Regions from separate parts of the Streptosporangium sp. OZ121 genome, predicted to be linked through region 2. Evidence: riboswitches for the same ligand, from Rfam matches in the RefSeq annotation. Region 2 holds a riboswitch; the other holds the start of a gene.
What was found. A riboswitch is a leader RNA that binds a small molecule or an ion and turns the genes downstream of it on or off. The one in region 2 is predicted to bind cobalamin.
Positions count from the first base shown of each region.

Region 1: linked by a shared signal. The riboswitch ahead of ACTOQ1_RS41145 (hypothetical protein) and the one ahead of ACTOQ1_RS10925 (CbtB domain-containing protein) in region 2 are both predicted to bind cobalamin.

Region 1 covers NZ_JBPXMC010000048.1:10,503-14,581, forward strand. Annotated here, with positions in the region: gene ACTOQ1_RS41135 (hypothetical protein) at 167-1,336, shown strand; gene cutA (divalent-cation tolerance protein CutA) at 1,275-1,592, opposite strand; cobalamin riboswitch at 1,902-2,114, shown strand; gene ACTOQ1_RS41145 (hypothetical protein) at 2,225-2,575, shown strand; gene ACTOQ1_RS41150 (hypothetical protein) at 3,066-3,641, opposite strand.
Region 2 covers NZ_JBPXMC010000004.1:219,529-223,607, forward strand. Annotated here, with positions in the region: gene dop (depupylase/deamidase Dop) at 1-1,080, shown strand, start outside; cobalamin riboswitch at 1,205-1,326, shown strand; gene ACTOQ1_RS10925 (CbtB domain-containing protein) at 1,357-1,551, shown strand; gene ACTOQ1_RS10930 (CbtA family protein) at 1,559-2,299, shown strand; gene ACTOQ1_RS10935 (histidine phosphatase family protein) at 2,296-2,859, shown strand; gene ACTOQ1_RS10940 (magnesium chelatase subunit D family protein) at 2,856-4,079, shown strand, end outside.

The sequences.
Region 1 (4,079 bases), on a different contig from region 2:
TATCTCCAGAGGTAACGCGATGCGCGACGTTCCAGCTTGGGCGCGACGGCTACGCGCCGAACGGCGTAACCGGCTGTGGACTCAGCGGGAAATGGCCCGAGCGTTGACCGATCTGGCCGACGAACGCACGCGTAGCCGTATGCCGGGACGGGATTCCGTCACCCGCATGATCAAAGACTGGGAAGCGGGTAGGCATAAGCCGAGGGATCCATACCGGCTGCTTTACTGCCGAGCTTTCGACCTGGACGAGAATGAACTGTTCAGCGTGGAAAGCACGTCACGCACCGAGTCGGAGGATGATGTGCTACGCAGAGAATTTCTCGGTGCGTCCGTGGCGACTGTAAGCATTGCCGCTATTCCCGTACCGTTTGAGAGTCTTCCTCAGGGGCGACGCGTCAATGATGAGCTTGTCGTTTCGCTTCGCAAGCGCATTGCGCGGCTACGTCGAATCGACGACTATCTAGGTGGCGCCGAAACCTATCCTCTCTATGCTGCCGAGCTTGAGAGAACGAGCACACTCGTCAACGAGGCCAGTTATACACAGAAGACGGGAAGAGCGCTTCTAAGCGTGGTCAGCGAGCAAGCACAACAGGCGGGATGGGCTGCCTTCGACGCGGGATGGGCCAAGAAAGCGAGGCAGCTTTTCAAGAAAAGCCTGTCGGCCGCCACTGATGCCGGGGACACCGCCCTTCTTGCCAACTCGCTGGCGTTCCTGGCCTATCAGAAAGTGAGCTACGGCTCTCCGGGGATTCAGGAAGCGGATGCTTCGTGCCGGGTAGCGGAGCGAGGGACTCCCCCTGCGGTCAGGGCACTCCTGCTGGAGCGGGCGGCATGGGCTTACGCGTCTGAAGGGCAGAGATACCAGGTTGAGGTCGAAAGAGCCCTTGAAGAGGCCGGTAGGGCCCTTGAAGAGAGCAGTGGTGAGCCGAATCCAGATTGGGCACTCTGGGTTGACCGGCTCGAACTTCAGATCATGACGGGACGGTGCTGGGTCGCGCTGAATCAGCCCGTTAAGGCTATTGCCGTTCTTGAGGATGCCCTCTCGAAGTACGAGGACACCCGCGCCCGAGACAAGTCTCTCTATACGACTTGGCTTTCGGAAGCGTATCTAGACGCCGGGGAGATCGAACGCGCATCCGCCGCCCTGAGTCAGTCGCTGAGCCTCTCCATGGATGTCGCGTCAATTCGTCCACGCCAGCGCGTCAGTGCCGTTCTTGAGCGACTTGAGGATCACAGATCGCTGCCATCCGTCGCCGAACTTTTCGACCGCATGGCTACGCCGTCGTCTTGCTCAGCCATTCCAAGTACGGAGCCGACCCACCGTCAATCGATGTGAAGGTCACTTCAGGGTTGTTCCACGGGTGCTCGGATAGCAAATGCGCCTCCAAGTCCGGGTAGCGCTCCGCAGTCGTCCTCAGGAAGATCTGCCACTCTTCCCCTTCTCCCATTTTTCCCTCATGCCAGAAAACAGATTGCGCAGGCCCGAAGACTTGGCCCGATGCCGCCAATTTCGCGCGGACGGCAGATCTGAGGAGATTCATCGCCGCATCACGGCTGTCCACTGTGGTCGAAACCTGAAGGTAGTCAGTCATGCGGCCAAGCCTAGATCACTTCCCCAGATCCGGTACAGAAGAGTGAAGGGGGCTTCAGGACGACTGAAACACATCCCCATGAAGTCACCCCATTTCAGGATGAGTTTGTTCTTTGGTGATCTCGCGGGCAGTGGCGATGCGTTGCCGAAGTCAGTTGAGCCCAGAAGGGTTCGCCGTGCCGGTGGCCGCTTCCGGATAGCACCTCTCAGACGGGGTGATGCCGGTCTTCGGCAGGATCGGGCAGACCCAGAAGGCTACCTCTACTGCTGGCCTGCCGCTGGCCGGCTCGGTCTGGAGACAGGGGCGGGTTATGCTCGTGGTGCGGTTGGTTCTTCCGGTGTCGTGTTGGTGTCGGGAGTCGTAAGAGGGAACCCGGTGTGATTCCGGGACTGCCCCGCAGCGGTGAGTGGGAACGAACGCCGTCATCGGCACTGGACGCTTGTGCGTCTGGGAAGCGACGGTCAGTAGGAATTGTGTGTGGTGCCCGCGAGTCCGAAGACCTGCCAGTCGCCCGTGCGCCGTCCGGTGTGCGGTGATCCGTGGCCTCGTGGGAGGGCCTGGGATGCGTCTTTCCCGGATGGGTCCTGCGCGTGGCCGTGGGTCGGCATGGCATGAGCCGAGGGAAGGACGCCATGAGTCAGGTCACCACGACCGTTTTGGGTTACCCCCGTATCGGGGGCCGTCGCGAGTTGAAGCGGGCGACGGAGGATTACTGGGCCGGGCGCACAGATGCCGCCGGGTTGCAGGAGACGGCCGCCGGGTTGCGCGAGCGGGTGTGGCGGGAGCTGTCGGGGGCGGGGCTGGATGCGGTGCCGTCCAACACCTTCTCCCTGTATGACCACGTGCTGGACGCGATCGCGCTGGTGGGCGCGGTGCCCGAGCGGTTCTCCGGGGTCGCGGATCCGTACTTCGCGATGGCCCGGGGTGCCGAGGGGGTGGCGCCGCTGGAGATGACCAAGTGGTTCGACACCAACTACCACTAGTTCAACCGCAAAGGCAACTATTTGCGGGGGAGCGGTCGGCGTAGCGGCTCATTGAGCGATCGATGCTCTGAGCTGCCAGAACGTCTGGGCAACGGGCCAGATAGGTCCTTGAGCTACATGATCGAGATCGCGTTAGCGGGTCGACCCGCGAGGATTTTCATTACTTGGTCAAGGCGTCGGCGTAAACGCCGCCGCACCTACGCAGTCCTCTCTGTGCGAGCTGCGGCTTTTAGGTTGATCTCACGCAGGCTTTTACCTGCACTAAGCCTGACCAGATAATTATTCTAGACGGGCGGCTATCCGGGATCCACCATGGTTTACGCTTTTTATCAGTACATGCCTCTAGCGGGGACTCAGCTCTGGGGTGAGCGCGACGAACCCTGCAAACCAAAGAGCTAGGGGAAAGGTTGTTATTCCAATGGGGAGCTCCAGATTTGATCTCTGGTCCTAAACTTTCTGCTTTTATATGAAGGAGGCAGATAGAAAGATCTCAGGAGGCTGGTTTTTGAGGCTCTGTTGGCGGGGTCTCCGAAGCCGACACCTGTGATGCTTCCAACGTTACATCAGGGTATGCGCTTTTGAGGGTGGCAACTTCGGCATTTATCTGAGTCCTGAACTTTTCAATATCCATTACGCGTCGAGCAACGCGAACCGTTTGGTAGCTGTATCGAAATAGGAGGGTTGCTAGTGGTATATACATAACAGCATCAAGCAGGTTTAGTGCATTTACCCATGGGTCGGTTATTAGGCCAATGGTCGTTATCGTATTAATGCCTAGCATGGCGTTAATAATAAAGGATAATATAAAGCCAGGAATGCCGATAAGTAGCCATATCGCATTTAATACTAAGATGCGATAGCCGATAAAGGCGATGAATTTGAGTGGGTCTTTTTTGTACTCCTCCGCTTCCTTGAGGTCCTTCTCAAGAATCCCGCGCCTGATGTTCGACTGGATGGAGCTGCGCCTTGCGCGCCACCGCTGAATCTTGACTGTGATAAAAGGAGAAAGTATGGATATTGGTATCGACACAAGGGCGCCGAGCAGAAAGAAGGTAAAGTCATTCATTTTCGATACCTCACGGATTCAACCTAGGCGGGGTGAGTCGCCATACGTGCGAGCGCCATCTGGCAGGCAGCTCCTCGTTGTCATGGGCTCCAATGGGCACCCAACGTCAGCGAAAAGTCAACATTGCTCTAGTGTGTGATCGTTGTGGATGGTGCTCGGCGTTACAGGATCTGCAACGGTTCATGCTGAACTGGTCTTTCTAGGCCATGACGACCGCCTACTTTGGTTCCGGTCATTCGTGGCTAAGGCGATCGACGCCGAAGCCCTCCTCCGTTAGGTTTCGGCGCCAAGTAACCACGGATGAGGTGACAGCAGTGCTGACAGCAACGTCCTCACAGGTCAACACATCCGTGCCGCCACGTATATGCACGTGACCACGGCGTTTATCATCCGAGCTAGGTGATTGCTCCGCCTGAAAAGCGGACGGTCGTGCTGCTA
Region 2 (4,079 bases):
ACCGACAACAAGGGCGCCTCCTACGGCTGCCACGAGAACTACCTCATGCGCCGGGCCACCTCGTTCGCCGACATCGTCAGGCACCTGACGCCGTTCTTCGTCTCCCGGCAGGTCGTCACCGGCGCGGGCAAGGTCGGCATCGGCCAGGACTCCCGGGGCGAGGGCTTCCAGATCAGCCAACGGGCCGACTTCTTCGAGGTCGAGGTGGGCCTGGAGACGACGCTCAAGCGGCCGATCATCAACACCCGGGACGAGCCCCACGCCGACCCGGAGAAATACCGCCGCCTGCACGTCATCATCGGCGACGCCAACATGTCGGAGATCTCGACCTACCTGAAGCTGGGGTCGACCGCGCTCGTCCTGGCCATGATCGAGGACAACTACTTCACCCGCGACCTGGCCGTGGACAACCCCGTCCAGGCCCTGCGCGCGGTCTCGCACGACCCCACGCTCAAGTACGAGATCTCCATGCGCGACGGCCGCAAGCTGACCGCGGTGCAGTTGCAGATGGAATACCTGGAGCTCGCCCGCAAGTACGCCGAGGAGCGCAGCGCCAACGGCCTGGACGAGCCCACCAAGGACATCCTGGAGCGCTGGGAGTCGGTCCTCACCCGCCTGGCGGAGGACCCGATGCAGCTGTCCGGGGAGCTCGACTGGGTGGCCAAGCTGGAGCTCCTGGAGGGCTACCGCACCCGTGACGGCCTTCCCTGGTCGCACCCGCGCCTGCAGCTCGTCGACCTCCAGTACTCCGACATCCGCCCCGACCGGGGCCTGTACAACCGGCTGGTCGCCCGGGGCCGCATGCAGCGCCTGGTCACCGAGGAAGAGGTCCAGCGGGCCATCGAGGTGCCGCCCAACGACACCCGGGCCTACTTCCGCGGCCGCTGCCTGAGCCAGTACAGCGAGTCGGTGGCCGCGGCCTCCTGGGACTCGGTCATCTTCGACATCCCCGGCCGCGAGTCGCTGCAGCGCGTCCCCACCCTTGAGCCGCTGCGCGGCACCAAGGCCCACGTGGGCGAGCTGTTCGACCGCTGCCGTACCGCCGCGGAGCTGGTGACGGCGCTGACCGGCGAGCAGTGACTCCCGCGAGGGGGGAGGCGGCCCGGCCGGGCCGCCTCCCCCCTCGGCATGCCCGGACCCCGTGACGGCCGGAGGCCGTCGAACCGGACATCCGGATTGACGGGGGACGGAGAACCGGGATACGTTCCGGATGTTTTGTGGCGGTGCGAGGGAAATCCGGTGAAATTCCGGTGCGGTCGCGCCACTGTAATCCGGCCCGTGAGGGCCGGGAGCCAGGTCACACTCGGCCGCCACCGACCTACGAAAAGGGACGCGTCAATCCCGGAGGAGGTGGCCGTGAGCCAGATCTCGGCACCGCACACCCAGCCCATCCCATGGCACTCGCTCACCCGCTGGCTGCTCGCCGTACCGGTGCTGCTGCTCCTCGCCTACCTGGTCACCTTCGACCAGGGGGCGATCTCCCAGGCGGGGAACTACCTGCACGAACTCATGCACGACGGGCGTCACCTGCTCGGCGTGCCGTGCCACTGAGCCACAGGTGATCACCAAACTCATCGTCCGGGGCCTCGTCGCCGGACTGCTCGCAGGGCTGCTCGCGGCCGTCTTCGCCTACACCGTCGGCGAACCGCGCATCGACCGGGCCATCGCGCTGGAGGAGGCGGCCGCGGCCGCCGCCCCGGCCGGATCACACGACGACACCGGGACCGCGGCCCACTCCCACGACGAGGAGGAGGCCCTGGTCAGCAGGGACGGGCAGCGCTTCGGGCTCTTCCTCGCCCTCGGCCTGTACGGCCTGGCGGTCGGGGGCCTGTTCTCCCTCGTCTACGCGGCCGTACGCGGCCGGGCGGGACCCCGCTCGGAACCGGTGCTCGCGGTCACCCTCGCCGCCGCCGCGTTCACCTCCGTCGTCCTCATCCCCTTCGTGAAATACCCCGCCAACCCGCCGGCCGTCGGTGACCCGGAGACCATCGGCCAGCGCACCGTGCTGTACCTGGTCGCGGTGGTCATCGGGATCCTCGCCGTCGCCGCCGCGGTCGCCGCCCACCGCTACGCCTCGCGGAGCGAACCGTGGGTGCGCTGGCTGTCGGCGGGCGCCACCTTCCTGATCCCCGTCGTCGCGGCCTGGGTCCTCCTGCCGGAGATCTCGGAGGTGCCCCGGGGCTTCCCCGCCGACCTCCTGTGGGACTTCCGGGTCGCCTCCATGGGAACCCAGGTGGTCTTCTGGGCCGGCGTCGGCGCGCTGTTCGCCTTCGCCGCCCGCAGGCGCGGCCCGGTGTGACGACCTCCTCGGGGGTCACCCGCCTGCTCCTGGTCTGCCACGCCTCCACCTCGGCGACGGTACGGGCCGCGTTCCCGGGTGACGAACCGCTCGACGAACGCGGCCTGCGCCGGGCCGAGGGGATGGCGCGGGACCTCGGTCCGGGTCCCGCGGCCTGCCCCGCCGAACTGCGCTGCGTCCAGACGGCGGCGGCGCTCGGCCTGCGGGCCGAGCACGACCCGCTGCTGGCCGACTGCGACTACGGCCGCTGGAGCGGGATGACGCTCGGCGAGGTCGAGGCCGCGGAACCCGAGGCGCTCGCCTCCTGGCTCGGCGACCCCGGCGCGGCGCCGCACGGCGGGGAGCCGGTCACCGCGCTCCTGGCCAGGGTGTCCGGCTGGCTCGCCGTCCGCGCACCCGGCAGGGCCGTCGCGGTCACCCACCCGGCGGTCATCCGCGCCGCGGTCGTCCACGCCCTCGGCGCCCCCGCCCAGGCCTTCTGGCGCGTCGACGTCGCGCCGCTGGCCCGCGTGACGCTCACCGGGCGCGGCGGGCGCTGGCGGCTCAGCTACCTCCCATGACGGTTCGAGCGCCCGGCGACCCGTTGATTCGACGAGACGGACAGGAGAACCCGAAGGTGCGTGACTCCCGCTATCCCTTCACCGCGATCGTGGGGCTGGAGGACCTGAAACTCGCGCTGATCCTCAACGCGGTCTCCCCCCGCGTCGGGGGAGTGCTGGTCAGGGGGGAGAAGGGCACCGCCAAGTCCACGGTCGTGCGGGCGCTGGCCGCGCTCCTGCCGCCCGTCGAGGTGGTGACCGGCTGCCGCTTCTCCTGCGACCCCGCCGCCCCCGACCCCGGATGCCCGGACGGGCCGCACGAGGGCCGTACCGAGCCGGGCGACCGGCTCACCCCGCCCGCCACCGTTCAGCCCGGCGTCGCGCAGCCCGGCGGAACCCGGTCCGGCGGAGCCCGGTCCGACACCGTGCGGCCCGGTGGAGCGCGGGACGGCGCCGCGCGGCCCGCACGCCTCGTCGAACTGCCCGTCGGCGCCTCCGAGGACCGCCTCGTCGGCTCCCTCGACATCGAGCGAGCCCTCACCGAGGGCGTGAAATCCTTCGAACCCGGCCTCCTGGCGAGCGCCCACCGGGGCGTCCTGTACGTCGACGAGGTCAACCTCCTGCACGACCACCTGGTGGACCTGCTGCTCGACGCCGCCGCCCTCGGCACCTGCTACGTCGAGCGCGAGGGGGTGTCGGTACGGCACGCCGCCCGGTTCCTGCTGGTCGGGACGATGAACCCCGAGGAGGGGGAGCTGCGCCCGCAGCTGCTCGACCGCTTCGGGCTGACCGTGGAGGTCCGGGCCTCGCGGGAACCGTCCCAGCGGGTGGACGTGGTCCGGCGCCGCCTGGCCTTCGAGGCCGACCCCGGCGCCTTCGCCGCCGCCTGGGCGGACGAGGAGCGGGCACTGGCCACGCGCATCGCCGAGGCTCGTGCCAGGGTTGCCCAGGTCGTCCTGCCGGACGCGGCACTGCTCAGGATCGCCACCGTCTGCGCGGGGTTCGAGGTGGACGGGCTCCGGGCCGACCTGGTCACCGCCGGTGCGGCGATCGCGCACGCCGCCTGGCAGGGCCGCACCTCCGTCACCGCCGACGACGTACGGGAGGCGGCCAGGCTCGCGCTCCCGCACCGCCGCCGCCGCGACCCCTTCGACGCGCCGGGCCTGGACGAGTCCAAGCTCCAGGATCTCCTGGACCAGATCCCCGACGACCCCGGCGACCCCGAGGGCCCGGACGACTCC